3 regions of the Microbacterium oryzae genome follow, and region 3 is predicted to be linked to each of the others. Evidence: predicted binding sites of a transcription regulator. Region 3 holds the regulator's gene; each other region holds the start of a gene.

Region 1 (6,496 bases), 1.1 Mb from region 3:
CGCCGGACCATCGCGGTCCTGCTGCTCGCGGTCGTGGCCGTCACGCTGTGGCGTCGCGCGGTGCAGAACCGGTCGCAGACGGAGGCCGCCTTCGGCTCGGGCACCGTCGCGGCGTGGACCTATGGCGGACTCGGCGGCTTCGCCACCATGGTCGCCAACGCGGCAGGGCCCGTCATGTCGATGTACTTCCTCGCGGTGAAGTTCCCGGTGAAGGCGTTCCTGGGAACCTCGGCGTGGTTCTTCGCGATCATCAACATCGCCAAGCTGCCGTTCTCCATCGGGCTCGGCATCATCACGCCCTCGTCGCTGCTGATGGACCTCATCCTCGCGCCCGGCGTGGTGCTCGGCGCGTTCGCCGGCCGCCGCCTCGTGGCGCGGATGGATCAGCGCGTGTTCGACCGCGTCGTCATCGTGCTGACGGTGGTCGGGGCGCTCTACCTGCTCGTCTGACACGACGAGGGGCGAGCCGTCGAGCCCGCCCCTCGTCGTCGTCACGCGATCTCAGATCGCGGCCACCGCCATCCGCTCGGCGCGCACGATCAGCGCGTCGTCGCCCGCGTCCACCGTCACCGCCCCGCCGTCGGCGAGCTCGCCGGCGACGAAGAGGTCGGCGATGCGGTCGTCCACCTCGCGCTGGATGAGCCGGCGCAGCGGCCGGGCGCCGAACTCCGGCTCGTGGCCGTTGCGGGCGAGCCACGCCACCGCAGCGTCGGTCACCTCGAGCGTCACCTCGCGGCGCGCGAGCCGCTCGCGCGTCGCGCCCAGCAGCAGGCCCACGATCTGCGCGAGCTGGCTCTCGTCGAGCTTGCGGAACAGGACGATCTCGTCGATGCGGTTGAGGAACTCGGGCCGCATCGACTCGCGCAGCCGCCCCATCACGCGGTCGCGCAGGTCCTTCTCGTCGTACTCGCGACCCGATGCCGAGAAGCCGATGGCTCCCGAGCGGGAGGTGAGGAACTCCGAGCCCAGGTTCGACGTCATCACGACGACCGTGTTGCGGAAGTCGACCGTCCGCCCCTGTCCGTCCGTGAGGCGCCCGTCGTCGAGCACCTGCAGCAGCAGGTTGAACACGTCCGGGTGCGCCTTCTCGATCTCGTCGAAGAGGACGATCGAGTACGGGTTGCGGCGCACGCGCTCGGTGAGCTGCCCGGCCTCGTCGTAGCCGACGTATCCCGGAGGGGCGCCGACCAGCCGCGAGACGGTGTGCCGCTCGCCGAACTCGCTCATGTCGAAGCGGATGACCGCGGTCTCGTCGTCGAAGAGGCTCGCGGCGAGCGCCTTCGCGAGCTCGGTCTTGCCCACGCCGGTGGGGCCGAGGAACAGGAACGAGCCGACGGGGCGATGCGCGTCGCCCATGCCGGTGCGGCTGCGGCGGACGGCCTTCGCCACGGCGGTCACCGCGTCGTCCTGGCCGACGACCCGCGCGTGCAGCTCGCTCTCGAGCCCGGCCAGCCGCTCGCGCTCGCTCTCGGTGAGCCGGTTGACGGGGATGCCGGTGGCGCGACTGATCACGGCCGCGATCTCGGGCTCGTCCACGAGGGCGCGCCCGCCGCCTGACGAGGTCGCCTCGGCGAGGCGCTCCTGGACCGAGGCGATCTCGTCGCGGATGCGGGAGGCCTCCTCGTAGTGCTCTGCGGACACCGCCGCGTTCTTCTCGGCCTCGAGCTCGGCGAGCTTCGCGACGAGCTCCTGCGTGTCGACCGGCGCGCCCAGACGCAGCCGCACGCGAGCGCCGGCCTGGTCGATGAGGTCGATGGCCTTGTCCGGCAGCACGCGATCGGGCAGGTAGCGGTCGCTCAGCTCGACGGCCGCGCGCAGGGCGTCGTCCGTGTAGGAGACGCGGTGATGCTCCTCGTACGCGGACCGGAGCCCCTCGAGGATGGCGATGGCGTCGGGCACCGAGGGCTCGCCGACGCGCACCGGCTGGAAGCGCCGCTCGAGGGCGGCGTCCTTCTCGATCGCACGGTACTCCGCGAGGGTCGTCGCGCCGACGAGGTGCAGGTCTCCGCGGGCGAGACGGGGCTTCAGGATGTTGCCGGCGTCCATGGCGCCATCGCCGCTGCCGCCCGCCCCGACGAGGGTGTGGATCTCGTCGATGAAGAGGATGAGACGGCCCTTCTCCTCGGCGACCTCCTCCATCGTCTTGGTGAGCCGCTCCTCGAAGTCTCCGCGGTAGCGGGTGCCGGCGAGCATCGCCGGCAGGTCGAGGGCGATGACGCGCCGGTCGCGCAGCTGCTCGGGAACGGTGCCGGCCACGATGGCGGACGCGAGCCCCTCCACGATGGCGGTCTTGCCGACGCCCGCCTCGCCGACGAGCACGGGGTTGTTCTTCGTGCGGCGCGAGAGGATCTCGATGGTCTGCTCGATCTCCTCGGCGCGCCCGATGACGGGGTCGAGCTCTCCCCCGCGTGCGAGCGCCGTGAGGTCGGTGCCGTACTTCTCCAGCATCGAGGCGCCGCCCTGGGGCCGCGCCTCGGGCGCAGCCGCAGGCTGCGGCGCGACGCCCTCGCGCGCGCCCTGCGTGAGCGCCTCGGCGGTGACGCCCGACCGGGCGAGGATCTGACCCGCGGGGGTGTCCTGCGCGAGCACGAGCGCGAAGAAGAGGTGCTCGGGATCGACGTAGGTGGATCCCGACGAGCGCGCGACCTGGAAGGCGTGGAAGAGCGCGCGCTGCACGGCCTGCGTGACGGCGGCGCCGTCGACGTCGGCCGCGGCGCCCGCGCTCGGCAGCCGCTCCTCCGCCGCCTGGCCGATGGCGGCGGGATCGCCGCCGATGCGCGTGATGGCGTCGGCGACCGCCGCGTCGTCGACGAGCACACGCAGCACGTGGAGCGCGTCGAGTTCGAGCTGGCCGCGGCCGAGGGCGTAGCGGCCGGCGCGCTGGAGGAGCTCCTGCGTGCGCGCGCTGAGGAAGCGGCTGAGGTCGATCGAGCGGCTGGCGCGAGCACGCTCGCCCTGCAGATAGCGCGCGAGGAACTCGTCGAACGAGCTCGGCCCGTCCTGGGGGAAGTGGTTCTCGGGCATGTCCCGACATCTCCTTGAAGTTGCGTGACTGTGTATCAAGTCTGGAAGTTGAGCCAACCTCTGTCAAGTTGAACGCCCACCGTCCTCGGGTATTCCCGACCGCTTCACCGCGCGCACGCGTCTTGCCCGATCGAACGTTTATCGATAGATTTCTCTCGTCACTCAACGAAGGGGGACGCCGTGAGCAGAGCCACGATCCTCATCCTGCGCGTCGTGATCGCGCTGGCCCTGGCGGGTTCGCTCGTCGTGCAGATCGTCATCGTGCCGCTGCTGTGGGCGGACCTCGAGAGCGAGGCTCTCTGGGGCCGCATCACGCTGGTCGTGATCGCCGTGCTCTGGATCGCCACCCTGCAGGTGTCCGCCGTCTGCATCTGGCAGCTGCTGACCCGCGTGCGGCGCGGCTCGATCTTCTCCCGATCCTCGTTCCGCTACGTCGACGTGATCATCGGCGCGGTGACGGCGTCGGCGGTGCTCGCCTTCGCCCTCGCCGTCGTCCTCGCGCCGGGCGAGACGGCACCCGGCATCGTCGGCCTCATCTGCGGCGCGGCCCTCGTGCTCGGCGGCGTCGCGCTCATCGTCGTGGTCATGCGCGCGCTGCTGAAGCAGGCCATCGACCGGGAGAACGAGGCGCGAACGCTCCGCGACGAGCTCGGCGAGGTGATCTGAGTGCCGATCATCGTGGACATCGACGTGATGCTCGCGCGACGCAAGATGTCGGTCGGCACGCTCGCGGAGCGCATCGGGATCACGCCCACCAACCTCGCGGTGCTCAAGAACGGGCGAGCGAAGGCCGTCCGGTTCACGACCCTCGACGCCCTGTGCGAGGCGCTGGAATGCCAGCCCGGCGACCTGCTGCGCTGGGAGGCGGAGGCATGAGCGACCTCGACGCGCTCGTCGGGCGCTGGCGATCGCAGTCCGCGGGCGCCGCTGGAGCAGACGCGGACGCCGCCGAAGCCGCTCGCGAGGAGCGCCTTCGCGCGGAGACGGCGGACCTCCGGCAGCGCGGTCTCGCCCTCGACGAGGCGTTCCTCGTCGCCCTCCGCCGCGTGAGAGATCTCGACGCGCTGCAGGCCGAGATCGCGCGCGAGCGCTCGCCGCGGAGGGCCGCCGCCGGCGCGGGGCTCGGCCTCATCCTCGCCCTCGCCGCACTGGCGGGCCTCGCGACCAGGGGCGCGGTGTGGCTCCTCGCACCCGGCGGACCGCTCGCGCCCGTCGCCGACGACGGCGCGCTGCTCCTGCGCACGTTCCCCCTCGTCGTCGCGCCGTTCCTCCTCGCCTACCTCCTCTGGACGCGCCGCCCCGGCCGCGACGCGGTCGTGGTCATCGCGGCGGGCTACCTGCTCGTCGCCCTCTGCGCCGCGCTCTTCCCGTTCGCGCCCTTCGGCGACACCGCGGTGCTCGCGGCCATCCATGCGCCCGTCGCCCTCTGGGCGCTCGTCGGCGTCGCGTACGTCGCCACCCGCCGGCGCCCGAGCGACCGGATCGCGTTCGCGCGCTTCTCCGGTGAGGTGGCCGTCCTCCTCGCGCTCATCGCGCTCGGCGGCGGCGCGCTCCTCGCCCTCATGATCGGCTCCTTCGCCGTTGTCGGCGTCGAGGTCTCGGATGGCGTCCTCGGGTGGATCCTCGCCCTGTGCGTCCCCGGGGCGCTGCTCGTCGCGACATGGCTCGTCGACCGGCGCCAGAGCGTCGCGGAGAACATCGCGCCCGTGCTCGCCCGCGTCTTCACGCCGCTGACGGCGCTCATGCTGCTCGCCCTCCTCGTCGTCGTCGTGACGGCGGGCGATCTCGCCCGCGCCGACCGCGAGCTCCTCATCGTCATGGACCTCGTGCTGGTGCTCGTGCTGGCCCTGTCGCTGTACGCGGTCTCCGCGCGCCCGCCGCGCTCGCGGGTCGGACTCCTCGACGCCGCGCAACTGGTGATGCTCATCGCGGCCGTCGCCGTCGACGTCGTGGTGCTCGCGGCCATGCTCACCCGGATCGCGGAGTTCGGGTTCAGCGCGAACAAGACCGCCGCCCTCGGGCTGAACATCCTCCTGCTCGTGCACCTCGCGGGGCACGCCGCGCTGATCGCACGCCTGCTCCTCGGCCGCGCCGCGCCGGGCGCCCTCGAGCGCTGGCCGTCGCGCTGGCTGCCCGTGTACGGGGTGTGGGCGGTGATCGTCGTCGCCGTCTTCCCGCCGCTGTTTGGTTTCATGTAGGGATGAGGGAGTTCTGGGCGGGCGTGCGCACTGTCGGGAGCGGCTTCGGATGGTGGCGGCGGCGTCCGCGCGTCATGGCCGCGGCCCTCCTGCCGGCCGCCCTCGTCGGTGCGGTGCTCACGACGGGGCTCATCGTCCTCGGGGCGTTCCTCCCCGAGATCGCGTCGGCGCTCACCCCGTGGGCCGACGGCTGGGCGTCCGGCTGGGCCGCCGCCATCCGCCTGCTCGTCGGCGCGGCGCTGCTGGCCGGGGCCGTCGTCCTCGCGGTGGCCACCTTCACGGCGCTCTCCCTCCTCGTCGGCGAGCCGTTCTACGACCGGGTGTGGCGGTCGGTGGAGAGCGCGCGTGCGGAGGCCGTGCCCGACGCGGGATACGGGATGTGGCGTGCCGCGGGCGACGCGATCTCGCTCGTGCTGCGCGGTCTCGGCATCGCCGTGCTCACGCTCGCGGTCGGATTCGTCCCCGTCGCGGGGGCGGTGCTGGCCGCCGTCCTCGGCGCGGTGCTCAGCGGCTGGATGCTCGCCGACGAGCTCACCTCGCGCGCGCTCACCGCGCGCGGCTTCGGCCCGGCGGAGCGACGCGCGCTGCGCCGCGCCTCACGCGCGCGGGTGCTCGGCTTCGGCGTCGCCACGCACCTCTGCCTGATCGTGCCGCTCGGCGCGGTGATCGCGATGCCCGCGGCCGTCGCCGGCAGCACGCTGCTCGCGCACGCGCTGCTCGATCGGGCTCAGGACTCGGGCGTCCGCGGCTGATCCCGGCCGGCGTCGCGCGCCGCGAGGATCACGGCGACGAAGACGATCGCCGCGGGCACCGTCAGCGCGAGGGCCATCCCCGGGTGCGCGTACTCCCCCGTCGCCGCGCCGATCGCGACGGCGATGACGAGCAGCTGGACGACCACGGCGCCGGAGCGGCCCCACGACTGTGCGCGCGCGATCGCGCGCGCGAAGGCCGCGACGGCGAGCGCGCCCGCGATGGTCAGCACGAGGAGCGCGATGGCGCTGGGGAGCGACGCGACGCCGGAGCCGAGCGAGACCACCTGCAGGGCCGCGAGAGCCAGGACGCCGACCGCCTCGATGCCGACGAGGATGGCCGCGGTGCGCGTGGCTCGGCTCACCGGCATCCGCTCTCCCTGCTTCGAGCGCCGGGCGGCGCGCACACGCAGTCAGGGAACGGACAGAAAAAACCCTTGCCCGAAAACGACGCGTGTATGACAATTGTTAACGGTGTGTTTCCCACAGCGTGGTGGGACGAGTCGTCACGACTCGTCGCACATA
Region 2 (6,496 bases), 140 kb from region 3:
CTACATCACGCCGCGGACCAAGCTGCTGCTCGCGGCGATCGAGCGCGAGGGCGCCGACCTGTTCGAGCGGATCATCGCCTTCGAGGAGGAGGGCCCGCGCGTGGTGCTCGAGGCCGAGCACTGGATCGCGTACGTGCCGTTCGCGGCGCGCTGGCCCGTCGAGGTGCATCTCGCGCCGCGCCGGCACGCTCCCGACTTCGCCGCGCTGACCGAGGCCGAGCGCGATGAGCTCGCGTCCGTCTACCTCAGACTTCTCCGCGGCGTCGACCGTCTCTACGACACCCCGACGCCGTACATCGCCGCCTGGCATCAGGCGCCCGTCGACGTCGCGCGCGACACCGTGCGGCTGCACCTGCAGCTGACGTCGCCGCGGCGCGCGGCGGACAAGCTGAAGTACCTCGCCGGATCGGAGGCCGCCATGGGCGCGTGGATCGGCGATGTGCCGCCGGAGCAGTCCGCAGATCGGCTGCGCGAGGCGGTGAACGCATGACCGGGGCACGTGAGCAGGCCGAGCAGCTCTTCGGCGAGTTCGGCCGCGGCCGACCCGATGGTGTCTGGTCGGCGCCGGGCCGGGCGAACCTCATCGGCGAGCACACCGACTACAACGAGGGCTTCGTGCTGCCGTTCGCGATCGAGCACCGGACGTATGCCGCCGTCGGCATCCGTGCGGATCGCACCCTGCGCGTGATCTCGACGCTGGATCGCCAGCCCTTCGCGCTGTCGCTCGACGCGCTGGCGGCGACGTTCGACGGACCGGCCGGGCACGCGGTGGCGGAGGGCACGGTGCCGGAATGGGCGGCGTACCCGCTCGGCGTCGCGTGGGCGGCGTACCCGCTCGGCGTCGCGTGGGCGGCGCTCGCCGCGACCGGGCGGCCGGCGGCCGAGGTCGCCGGGCTCGACATCGCGCTCGCGTCCGACGTGCCGGTGGGCGCCGGGCTGTCGTCCTCCGCCGCAATCGAAGGGGCCACCGCCTCTGCGCTGAACGACCTGTGGGAGCTCGGCCTCGACGGCCTGTCGATCGCGAAGATCGGCCGCACCGCCGAGAACGAGGCCGTCGGAGCGCCGACCGGGATCATGGATCAGGTCTCGTCGACCCTCGGCCGGCTGGACGCGGCGACGTTCCTGGACTGCCGAACGCTCGAGACCGCGTCGGTCGACCTCGGCTTCACGGCGACCGGCCTCGCGCTCCTCGTCATCGACACCCGCGTGAAGCATGCGCACTCGACGGGCGGCTACCGGGAGCGCCGGGCGTCGTGCGAGAAGGGCGCCGCGGAGATGGGCGTGCCGTCGCTGCGGGATCTGTCCGTCGCGGACCTGCCCCGCGCGGAGGAGGCGCTCGATGACGTGACGTTCCGGCGCGTGCGCCACATCGTCACGGAGAACCAGCGCGTGCTCGACACCGTCGAGGCCCTGCGGGCGGCGGGGCCGCTGGCGATCGGCGAGCTCCTCGTCGCGTCGCACGCCTCGATGCGCGACGACTTCGAGATCTCGGTCGCCGAGCTCGACACCGCCGTCGATGCGGCTCTCGGCGCCGGCGCGCTCGGTGCGCGCATGACGGGCGGCGGGTTCGGCGGAGCGGCGATCGCGCTCGTGGAGGCCGACAGCCTCGACGTCGTCTCGCGCGCGGTCGAGGAGGCGTTCGCCGAGCGCGGCTTCACCGCGCCGCACACCTTCACGGTGACGCCGTCGGAGGGCGCGCGCCGCGACGTCTGACCCCGCGCAGGAAGAAGGGCCGACGCCACCGGCCTCGGCCCTTCTCCGGTCTGCGGGATCAGGAGGTGATCTGCGTGAGCGTCTGCGCGCCCTCGCCCGACTGCTGCACCTCGATCTTGCGCGGCTTGGCCTTCTCGCTGATCGGGATGAGCACGCTCATCACGCCGTTCTCATACGTCGCCGTGATGCCCTCCGTGTCGATGCCCTGACCGAGGTTCAGCTGCCGCAGGAACGAGCCGGTGGAGCGCTCGCGCGTGATCCACTTCACGCCCTCGCCGCCCCGGCCGGTGCGCTGCGCGCGGATGGTCAGGAGCTGCCCGTCGACATCGATGTCCACGCTCCCGGGGTCGATGCCCGGCAGGTCGGCGCTCAGGACGTAGTGGTCGCCTTCCCGGTACAGGTCCATCGGCATGAGCCGCGGCGCCTGACGGTCCATGAGCTGGTCGGCCATGCGGTCGAACTCCCGGAACGGATCGAAGAACATCGCCATGGTGATCGTCCTCCCTCTGCTCGGCGGTGTCCGGATGTTTCTTGAGTCTTGCTGACTCAACTTCAGTTTTAGCACTCTCATGGGAAGAGTGCTAAAAGTGCGCTGAGAGCTCGCTTCGAGATCGCTTGAGGGTGGAGGCGGTTGAATGGGCGGGTGACCTCGCATCCCGACCTCCCCCTCGCCCGCGACCTCGCCGCCGACCTCGCGGCCGCGCGCTTCCGCTCGGAGGCGTTGCGCGCGATGTGGGGAGTGGCAGCGGATGACGCGATCGGCCGCAGCCTGCGCGCCCCGGCCCTCCGCGCCATCCGAGACCGCGACGACGCGCTCGCCGTGCTCGCACGGGTGCTCATCTTCGGCGTCGCGCAGCCGGTCGCCGACGTCGACCGAGCGCTTCCGCGCGTCGGCGCCCGCGGGCTGGCCGACCTCGGACTCGCCACGCTGGACGCCGATGTCGTCACGCCGCGCGCCGTCCTCCGCCCGCAGTCGTTCCATGATGATCGCGGCCCCGGGGAGTGGCTGCTCGCCAGCGACCTCGACGAGATCGCCCTGGGCGGCGGCGCGCTCGCCGAGGACCACGTGCTCGGCGCGGGCGGAGCATCGCTCACCCTGGCGGGGCTGCAGCTGCCCGCATCCGCCGCCTCCCTGCTCGACCTCGGCACCGGCTGCGGGGTGCAGGCTCTGCGCGCGTGCCGCTACGCGGACCGGGTCGTCGCCACCGACATCTCCGAGCGCGCGCTCCGCTTCACGGATCTGAACGCGGCGCTCGCGGGAACGGGCGCGATCGAGACGCGTCGCGGATCGCTGTTCGAGCCGGTCGCCGGGGAGACCTTCGAGCGCATCGTCTCGAACCCGCCGTTCGTCATCACGCCGCGCGTGCAGGGCGTTCCCGAGTACGAGTACCGCGACGGCGGGCTCGTCGGCGATGCGCTCATGCAGAGCGTGGTCGAGGGCGTGGGCGCTCATCTCGCTCCCGGCGGAGTCGCGCAGTTCCTGGGCAACTGGGAGACGCGCGCCGGCGTCGACGGACTCGACCGACTGCGCGGCTGGGTGGAGTCCGCCGGTATCCCTCTCGACGCCTGGATCGTCGAGCGCGAGGAGCTCGACCCGATCGCGTATGCCGAGATGTGGATCAGAGACGGCGGCACGATTCCCGGCTCGCCCGAGCACGACCGCCTGCTCGACGCATGGCTCGACGACTTCGCCGAGCGGAAGGTCAGCGCCATCGGCTTCGGCTACGTCCTGCTGCGGCGAGCCGAGAGCGCGCCGACCCTCGCGCGCTACGAGCGGGTGACGCAGGCCATCCCGTCAGAGGGCGCGCTGGGGTCGCACCTGGCCGCGGTCCTGGCCGCGCACGACCGCGTGGCCGCACTCGACGACCACGCGCTGCTCGCCCTGCACCTGAAGACGGCGTCCGACGTGACGGAGTCGCGGCACCACCTGCCGGGCGCGGCCGACCCCAGCGTGATCGAGCTGCGGCAGGGCGGCGGATTCGGCCGCTCGGTCCAGGCCGATCCCGCGCTGGCCGCGCTGGTCGGCGCGAGCGACGGCGAACTGTCACTGGGGCAGATCGTCGCCGCGCTCGCGCAGCTGCTGGAGGTGGACGAGGCGGCACTGCGGACCGCGCTCCTGCCCTCCGTGCGCGAGCTCGTGCTCGACGGCTTCCTCGCTCCGGCCTGAGCGAGTCCCGCGTTCTTCGACAGGCGTAGCCTTTCGGTATGCGAGCAGTCGTCTTCGAGAAGTTCCACACATTCCCTTCGCTCACGGAGGTCGAGAAGCCGGTGCCCGGCGCCGGTGAGGTGCTGCTGAAGGTGGCCGGCTCCGGCGCGTGCCACTCCGACGTCGCCATCTACAACGAGTTCGACGAGGGCGCCCCGGGCGCGCAGAACCCTCCCTTCGTCCTCGGGCACGAGGTGTCGGGATGGGTCGAGGAGGTCGGCCCCGGCGTCGAAGGCTTCGCGCAGGGCGAGGCGCACCTCGTGTACGGTCCGATCGGCTGTGGCCACTGCAAGGCGTGCTCGCGCGGCCAGGACACGTATTGCGAGAACGCAGCGACCATGCCGTACCTCGCGACGGGGATTGGGCGCGATGGCGGGATGGCCGAGTACGTCGTCGTGCCCGCGCGCAACCTCGTGCCCCTCGGCGATGCGGACCCGGTCGACGCTGCGCCGCTCAGCGACGCCGCTCTCACCCCGTACCACGCCATCAAGAACTCCCTCCCCAACCTCTCCGGGGGCGGTCGATTCGCCCTCGTGATCGGCCTCGGGGGCCTCGGGCAGATCGCGGTGCAGATCCTCACCGCGCTCACCGGCGCGACGGTGATCGCGACCGACATGAAGGAAGACGCCATGCGGCGTGCGGAGGCGAACGGCGCGATCACGGTGGCCGGCGGCGAGGGTCAGGTCGAGCGCATCCGCGAGATCACTGGCGGCCGCGGAGTGGACGCCGCCTTCGACTTCGTCGGAGCGACGCCGACCATCAAGACCGCGCAGGCCTCGATGGCCCAGATGGGGCGGCTCACGGTCGTCGGCATCGCAGGCGGCGTGACGGAGTGGTCGTTCTTCGCCACCCCGTACGAGTCGACGATCACCAACACCTACTGGGGCACCATCGAGGAGCTGCACGAGGTCGTGGCCATGTACCGCAAGGGGCAGATCCGTCCCGACGTCGAGCGCTACTCGCTCGATGAGGCGCTCGAGGCCTACCGCAAGCTGGAGTCCGGGCAGCTGTCCGGACGTGCGGTGGTCGTTCCCCACCAGAGCTGACGCGAGCGCGGGTTCGGCCGGCGGCGTTCGTCTCCGGCCGGGCCGAGCTCGTGCTCGACGGCTTCCTCGCTCCGGCCTGAGCGCACCGGATACCCTGGAAGCCATGCTCAACATGGCCGCCGGTCTCGCGCGCCTGGGCGACCTCGCGGCATCGCCCGTCGTCGCATCGCTCGCGCAGGCGTTCGCCGACGCCGGATTCGACCTCGCCGTGGTCGGCGGGCCCGTGCGCGACGCGCTGCTCGGGCGCCGCACGCACGACCTCGACTTCACCACCGACGCGCGACCGGACGACATCCTGCGCATCGTCACGCCCATCTCGTCGGCGCAGTGGGACATCGGACGCGCGTTCGGCACGATCGGCGCGCGCGTCAGGGGCGAGCAGGTCGAGATCACGACCTACCGCGCCGACAGCTACGACGGGGAGACCCGGAAGCCGACCGTGGAGTTCGGCGACACGCTCGAGGCCGACCTCACCCGACGCGATTTCACCGTCAACGCGATGGCCCTGCGGGTGCCCGCGGTCACGCTCGTCGACCCCACGGGCGGCGTCGAGGACCTCGTGGCCGGTGTCCTGCGCACGCCCATCGAGCCGCGCGTGAGCTTCGGCGACGATCCGCTGCGCATGCTGCGGGCCGCGCGCTTCTCCTCGCAGCTCGAGTTCGACATCGAGCCCGGCACGCTGCAGGCGATCGGCGACCTCCGCGAGACGCTCACGATCGTCAGCCCCGAGCGCATCCAGGCCGAGCTCACGCGGCTCCTGCAGACCGACGACCCGGTGCGGGGTCTCCGCGCGCTCGTCGAGACGCAGCTCATCGAGCAGTTCCTGCCCGAGATCCCCGCCCTGCGGCTCGAGGTCGACGAGCATCACCACCACAAGGACGTGTACGAGCACTCCCTCACCGTGCTCGCGCAGGCCATCGAGCATGAGAAGCTCCGCCATCCGGATGCCGAGCTTGACGTGCCCCTGCGACTGGCAGCTCTCCTGCACGACATCGGCAAGCCGCGCACGCGCAAGCTGGAGCCGGGTGGTGCGGTCTCGTTCCACCACCACGATCTCGTGGGGGCGCGGATGGCGAGAAAGCGGCTCCAGGCGCTGCGTTACGACGGCGACACGATCGGGTCGGTGACGAAGCTCATCGAGCTGCACCTGCGCTTCTTCGGCTACGCGGAGGGCGCCTGGACCGACTCGGCCGTGCGGCGCTACGTGCGCGACGCGGGGGAGGAGCTCGACCGGCTCCACATCCTCACGCGCGCCGACGTCACCACACGCAACCGCCGCAAGGCCGCGCGTCTCGCCGGCGCGTACGACGACATCGAGGCGCGCATCGCGACGCTCCGCGAGCAGGAGGAGCTCGACGCCATCCGCCCGGATCTCGACGGCAACGAGATCCAGCAGATCCTCGACATCGCTCCCGGCCCACTCGTCGGTAAGGCCTATCGCTTCCTCCTCGACCTGCGGCTCGACGAGGGCGCCCTGGGCCCCGAGGAGGCCGCGCGGCGCCTGCGCGCCTGGTGGACCGAGCAGGGCTGA
Region 3 (6,496 bases):
CGCCGAGCGGCTCGGCGTCGTCGCCTACGGCGCGGCCGGCGAGGAGTTCGACCCGCAGCGTCACGAGGCGATCTTCCAGCAGCCCGTCCCCGGCGCGACCGAGAGCACGATCCTCGAGGTCGTCGAGGTCGGCTACCGACTGGGCGACGTGGAGCTGCGGCCGGCGAAGGTCGTCGTCGCCGTCCCCGCGGAGTGAGTCGATGGCCGGCCCCTGCGGGGGCCGGCCGTCCTCCCTCCCCTCACGTCGCAGAACCAACCCGCGAAGAAGGTGCAGATGGCCAGTCAGGACTGGTTCGACAAGGACTTCTACAAGGTCCTCGGCGTCGACAAGGGCGTGAGCGAGGCCGAGCTCAAGAAGACGTACCGCAAGCTCGCCCGCACGTACCACCCCGACTCCAACCCGGGCGACGCGGCCGCCGAGGCGAAGTTCAAGGAGATCAGCGAGGCGTACTCGGTGCTCTCCGACGCCGAGCAGCGCAAGGAGTACGACGAGCTGCGCGCCATGGGATCCGGTGCGCGCTTCACGGCTCCCGGAGGCGGCGGCGGCGGCTTCGACGACGTCTTCAGCCGGTTCACGCAGCAGCGCACCTCCACGCCGGGTGACTTCGACGACATCTTCTCCATGTTCTCCGGCGGCGGCGGCCCCGGCTTCGGCTCCGGGCGGTTCGGACAGTCGACCGGTGGATACCGCGGCTTCGGCGGCCCGTCGCGCGGCGCCGACGTGCGCGCGCGCACGACCCTCGACTTCACCACCGCCGCGCGCGGCGAGACCATCACCCTCCAGGGCGAGGACGGCAGGCCCTTCAAGGTGAAGGTTCCCGCCGGCGTCGCGGACGGGCAGAAGATCCGCCTGCGCGGCCGCGGCCGGCCGTCGCCGGACGGCGGCGAGAACGGCGACGTCGTCGTCGAGGTCGCTGTCCGCCCGCACCCCGTCTTCACCCGCGAGGGCCTGAACGTCCGCGTGACGGTGCCGGTCACCTTCACCGAGGCCGTGTTCGGCGCGACCATCGAGGTGCCGACGCTGGGCGGCGAGACCGTCAAGCTGCGAGTCGCCCCCGGCACCCCGTCCGGTCGCGTGCTGCGCGTCAAGGGGCGCGGCATCGTCACGTCCAAGGGCACCGGCGATCTCCTCGCCGAAGTGCAGGTGGCCGTCCCCGCGCATCTCGACGAGCGCGCCCGCGAGGCGCTGGAGGCGTACCGCGAGGCGGAGTCCCGTGAGAACCCGCGCGCGGACATGATGGCCAAGGCCCAGCAGTAGCTCAGGAGGTGAGCAGCATGCCGGTCCCCATCGACCCCACCCAGATCGACCCCGAGGCGCCGATCTTCCCCATCGCGGCGGCGGCCGAGCTCGCCGCGATGCATCCGCAGACCCTGCGCCAGTACGACCGCATCGGGCTCGTGGTGCCCGGCCGCACCCGCGGCGGCTCGCGCCGCTACTCCGTGCGCGACATCGAGCAGCTGCGCGAGGTCGCCCGGCTGTCGACGGAGGGCGTCCGCCTGGCCGTCATCGAGCGCATCCTGCACATGGAGAACGAGGTGCAGGAGCTGCGCGGGCGGGTGCGGGAGCTCGAGCAGGAGCTCCGGGAGGAGCGCGAGCAGCGCCCGGGTGCGCGGGTCTTCGCCACCAGCGCGAACGGCGCCGTCGTCACGCTCCGCGCGGGAACGCGCGTGCGTCGCCAGACCGACGTCGTCCTCTGGCGCCCTCGTCCGGGGTCCTGAGCGCGAATCTCTCCCGGTGGGAGCGGCTTCTCGCGGTATTCTGTTGACAGTCAACGAATACCGAGGGAGTGAGCGATGCGCGACAAGGTCGACAGGGGGGTCTCGCTCGGCGCGCAGGTCGCCGACATCATCCGCCAGCGCATCGTGCGCGGCGAGCTGAGGCCGGGGGACCGCCTCACGGAGGAGGGTGTCGCCGAGGAGTTCCAGGTGAGCCGCGGCCCCGTGCGCGACGCCGTATCGCAGCTGAGCTACGAGGGTCTCGTCGAAGTCCGTCGCCCTCGCGGGATCTACATCATCGGACTCACTGCCGACGATGTCGAGCAGCTGTACAGTCTGCGCGCTGCTCTGGAGCGGCTCGCCGTGAACCGGGCGGCGGAGGTGCGGGACGACGAGGCGTGGCAGCCGATGCGCGACTGCGTCGAGCGGATGGCCGCGGCGGCCGACGAGGGCGACCATCCCGCTTTCCAGCGGGCCGACGTCCGATTCCACTCCCTCTTTTACGAGATGGCGCGGCACCCGCGGCTGCTCGCGACGTGGCGCCAGTACGAGCCGACGTTCGCTGCCCTCCTCGACGTCACCATCAATCACGACGACGACCTGCACGAATCGGCCGAGGCGCATCGTCGGCTCTACGACCTCGTTCGGGGAGAGGACCGCGGCGCGCTCGAGCGAGAGCTCGTCGACCATCTGAAGCGCGCCGAGGACCGCATGCGCCTGGAGCTGCTCAGTCGTTCCTGACCGGCCAGCACGGCCAGCGTTGACTGTTAACAGTAAACGTGTCATGCTCGTCTCGCCCGACATCGCCGTTCGGGATCGCACCGAGAGGAGCAACGATGCCCCGCCCCATCCGTTTCGCCGCAGCAATCGCCGGCGCCGGCCTCACCGCCGTGGCGCTCGCCGCCTGCACCCCCGTCGCCGAAGAGGGGGAGGCCTCCTCGTACCCGGAGAAGGACATCCGCCTCATCATCCAGGCCGACGCGGGCGGCGGCTCCGACCTCTCCTCGCGCGCTCTGGCGACCGAGCTCGAGGGAATCCTCGACGTGAGCGTCATCCCCGAGAACATGCCCGGCGCCTCGGGTGCGCTCGCCATGGAGTACGTCGCCGAGCAGGAGCCGGACGGCTACGTCATCGGCTTCGGCCCCGTCGAGATCTCCATGCTGAACACCACGCAGAACGCCGACGTGCTGCCGGAGAACTACGACCTCCTCGGACAGATCATGCTCGCCCCCGGTGTCATCTCGGTGAGCGCCGACAGCGACATCCAGTCGCTGGAGGACCTCGTCGCGCAGGCCGAGTCGGGCGCGGTCACCGTCTCGAACTCGGGAGCCGGCTCCATCTGGGAGGCGGCGACCCTCGGCCTCGGCGAGGCCGTCGGAGCGGAATTCCAGCCGGTGCCCTACGACGGCGGTGCGACCGCGGTCAGCGCCGCGGCGTCGGGAGAGGTCGTCGCGGCCGTCTCCGGCGTGGGCGAGGCCCTCGCGCAGGAGGACTCCGTGCGCATCCTCGCGATCATGCACGACGAGCGCCACCCCGACCTGCCCGACGTGCCGACCGTCTCCGAGGCCGTCGGCGAGGACGTCGAGTTCGGCGGCTGGGGCGGCATCTACGCCCCCGCCGGTCTCCCGGGCGACGTGCACGACACGCTCGAGGCCGCGATCGCCGAAGCCGTCGAGAGCGACACGTACCAGGACTTCCAGAAGAACGCGGGCAACCTCGTCGTCTACCGCGACTCCGCCGAGTTCACGACGTTCGTGGAGGACCAGTTCACGCAGTTCCAGGAGCTGCTGGGCTGATGAGCTCGTCCGTCGACATCGAGACGGGCGCCCCTCCGCGCCCGTCTCGGGCGCTCGAGGTCGCCTTCGCCGTGCTCGCACTGGCGGGATCCGCCGTCTACCTCGCGCTGGCGACGCAGATCGAGCTGCGCCGCGAGTCCGCAGGCGGCATGGACGCCCGCAGCTGGCCCATCGTGCTGGGGGTCGCGGCGGTGGCCGTCGCCATCGCCCTCCTCGCCATCGCCGTCACCCGCCCGCCCGCCACGCGCGACGACCTCGAGCGCGTCTCGCCCGGCGGCTGGCTGCGCGCGACGCTGGCCCTCGTCGTCTCGGCCGCGTTCATCGCGCTGTGGTCGGTGGGCGATGTCATCGCCTTCGGCTACCGGATCGAGCTCTTCCCGATCGTCGCCGCCCTGTACCTCTTCGTGCTCATGCTCGTCTTCGGGCAGCGGCGCTGGATCGGGCTCATCGTCTATCCCCTCGCCATCACGGCCTTCATCTACGTCGTGTTCGGCATGCTCCTGAGGATCCCCCTGTGAACGCGCTCGCCGAGGGCCTCGGCTCCCTCCTCGACATCTCCGTCGCCCTCTACATGCTCGTCGGGCTCCTGCTCGGCTTCCTCGTCGGCGCCTTCCCCGGCATCACCGCCACCATGGCGGTCGCGCTCGCCGCCGGGTTCACGATGACGCTCGAGCCCGTGCAGGGTCTCGCGGTGCTGCTCACGATCTACGTCGCCGCGAACTTCGGCGACCGCGTGCCGGCCATCCTCGTGAACACCCCGGGCACGCCCGCCTCGGTCGCCACGACGCTCGATGGCTACCCCATGGCGAAGCAGGGGCGCGCGGGACTCGCCCTGACCATCTCCGCCATCGTCAGCGCGGTCGGCATCCTCGCCTCGATCGTGCTGTTCGCCGCACTCGCCGTGCCGATCGCGACGCTCGCGCGCAACTACTTCCGTTCGCCGGAGCTCTTCGCCCTCGTGCTCTTCGGCATCGCGATCATGATCGGCATCTCCTCGAAGTCGATGCTGAAGGGCGTGCTGGCCGGTCTCATCGGGCTCATGCTCGGCAGCGTCGGCACGTACGCAGCCACCGCCGACCAGCGCTTCACGTTCGGCGTGCTCGAGCTCGCCGAGGGCCTCAACTTCATCGCCGTGATCATCGGCCTGTTCGGCATCGCCGAGCTGCTCGATCAGCTCATCACCCACCACGAGTCGAAGGTGCGGCCCATCTCGTCCCTCGGACGGTGGATGCCGAACCGCGGCGAGCTCAAGCAGACCGGCCGCGCGGTCGCCGTCAGCGGCGCGGTGGGTCTCGGTGTCGGTCTCATCCCCGCCGCCGGCGGCGACATCGCCGGCCTCATCGGCTGGGAGCGCGCTCGCGCGGCGTCCAAGCAGCCCGAGCTGTTCGGCAAGGGGTCGATCGAGGGCGTCGCGGCGTCGGACACCGCCTCCAGTGCCACGCTCGGCGGATCGCTCACCACGACCATGGCGCTCGGCATCCCGGGCGATTCCGTGATGGCGGTGATGATCGGGTCGATGATCATCTGGGGGATCACCCCCGGGCCGACGCTGTTCGCGGACCGCCCGGAGCTCGTCGTCTCGATCACCGCGATCATGACCGTGGCCACGCTGCTCTCGCTCGGGCTCAGCCTGGTGCGCATGCGCGGCATGGTGAAGCTGCTCGACATCCCCCGCCCGTACCTGTGGAGCGGCATCCTCGTCTTCTGCATCATCGGCACCTACGCGACGTCGAACAGCATCTCCGCGGTCGTCCAGATGCTCGTCTTCGGCGTGGTCGGCCTCGCCTTCAAGCGCCTGGCCATCCCCGCGGGGCCGGTGGTCCTCGGACTCCTCCTCGGCCCGCTGGCGGAGCAGAACCTCGCCCGCACCCTGGCCATCCTGCCCACGCAGCCCTTCTTCTCGGTGGTGAGCCCGATCGCGCTCGTCCTCCTCGCGCTGGCGGTGGCCTCGGTCGTCGTGCCGGTGATCCGCAACGCGCGGCGCCCGCGCGAGAAGCGCGCCTCCCTGGCCGACTCCGTGCTCAGCGACGAGACCGTCGCCGAGATCGAGCAGGCTCACGACGAGCTGCGGGGCCGACCCGATCTGCTCACCTCGACCATCCGCAGCGACGGGGCTCCGCAGCCGCAGCGCCGCCGCAAGAACCGCAAGGAGCCCCGCTCATGACCCGCCGAGACATCCTCACCGCCGTGCCGACGTCGTTCCACGCCGACGGCAGCCTCGATCTCGAGGGCAGCCGGTCGATCTTCCGCTACGTCGCGCAGTCGGGCAACGAGGGCGCCTTCGTCCTCGGCACGACCGGGGAGTTCCCGGCGATCGACGACGCGGAGTTCGCGCAGCTCGTCGAGGCCGCCCTCGCCGACCTCGGCGACGCCATGCGCGTGGTCGTGCACGTCGGCGCACCCAGCGCGTTCGAGGCGGTGCGACGCGTGCACAGGGCGCGCGAGCTCGGCGCGACGGAGTTCGCCGCCGTCACGCCGTACTACCTGCCGGCCTCCGACGACGCGCTGCTGCGCTACTACGACACCCTCTCCGACGCGGTGGGCGAGGGCAGTCTCTACGTCTACGCCTATCCCGCGCGCACCGGCAATCCCGTCTCGCCAGAGCTCCTCGGGCGTCTCGCCGAGCGGACCAACATCGTGGGGGTGAAGGCCAGCGAGCTCTCGCTCGAGGAGATCGCCGCGTACCGCGCCGCGGTGCCCGACGAGTTCGTCATCTACACCGGCGCCGACCGCGACCTCGTCGCAGCGGGCGGGGTGGGCGCGCAGGGTGTGGTGTCGGGAGTGTCGTCGGTGCTGCCGAAGCCCTTCCGCGCGCTCGCCGCCGCAGCGGACTCCGGCGACTCCGACCGCGTGGCGGCCGCGCAGGCCGACGTCGACGACATCGTCTCGGTCATCGGCGGCGACATGCCGCGCATGAAGGCGGCCTACCGCGCCATGGGCGTCGCCGACGGCCACTGCCGCATGGCGCTCGACGAGCCGTCCGC

What was found. The regulator HspR, encoded in region 3, represses chaperone genes until heat shock. The targets are predictions, from matches to a motif close to AAGTTGAGTCNNNNNGACTCAACTT.
Region 1: a site for HspR is predicted at 3,070-3,094, ahead of D7D94_RS00615 (ATP-dependent Clp protease ATP-binding subunit). Genes of this name have one in related genera too.
Region 2: a site for HspR is predicted at 2,242-2,266, ahead of D7D94_RS10470 (Hsp20/alpha crystallin family protein). Genes of this name have one in related genera too.

The regions. Positions count from the first base shown of each region.
Region 1 is NZ_CP032550.1:134,333-140,828, reverse strand. It holds gene D7D94_RS00620 (sulfite exporter TauE/SafE family protein) at 1-450, shown strand, start outside; gene D7D94_RS00615 (ATP-dependent Clp protease ATP-binding subunit) at 502-3,024, opposite strand; gene D7D94_RS00610 (DUF2975 domain-containing protein) at 3,205-3,690, shown strand; gene D7D94_RS00605 (helix-turn-helix domain-containing protein) at 3,691-3,900, shown strand; gene D7D94_RS00600 (hypothetical protein) at 3,897-5,222, shown strand; gene D7D94_RS00595 (EI24 domain-containing protein) at 5,225-5,974, shown strand; gene D7D94_RS00590 (histidine kinase) at 5,950-6,336, opposite strand.
Region 2 is NZ_CP032550.1:2,226,678-2,233,173, reverse strand. It holds gene galT (galactose-1-phosphate uridylyltransferase) at 1-490, shown strand, start outside; gene galK (galactokinase) at 487-1,713, shown strand; gene D7D94_RS10470 (Hsp20/alpha crystallin family protein) at 1,772-2,203, opposite strand; gene D7D94_RS10465 (DUF7059 domain-containing protein) at 2,357-3,880, shown strand; gene D7D94_RS10460 (NAD(P)-dependent alcohol dehydrogenase) at 3,919-4,965, shown strand; gene D7D94_RS10455 (CCA tRNA nucleotidyltransferase) at 5,069-6,496, shown strand.
Region 3 is NZ_CP032550.1:2,084,853-2,091,348, reverse strand. It holds gene D7D94_RS09760 (nucleotide exchange factor GrpE) at 1-196, shown strand, start outside; gene D7D94_RS09755 (DnaJ C-terminal domain-containing protein) at 275-1,258, shown strand; gene D7D94_RS09750 (heat shock protein transcriptional repressor HspR) at 1,276-1,719, shown strand; gene D7D94_RS09745 (GntR family transcriptional regulator) at 1,795-2,457, shown strand; gene D7D94_RS09740 (Bug family tripartite tricarboxylate transporter substrate binding protein) at 2,553-3,512, shown strand; gene D7D94_RS09735 (tripartite tricarboxylate transporter TctB family protein) at 3,512-4,030, shown strand; gene D7D94_RS09730 (tripartite tricarboxylate transporter permease) at 4,027-5,676, shown strand; gene D7D94_RS09725 (dihydrodipicolinate synthase family protein) at 5,673-6,496, shown strand, end outside.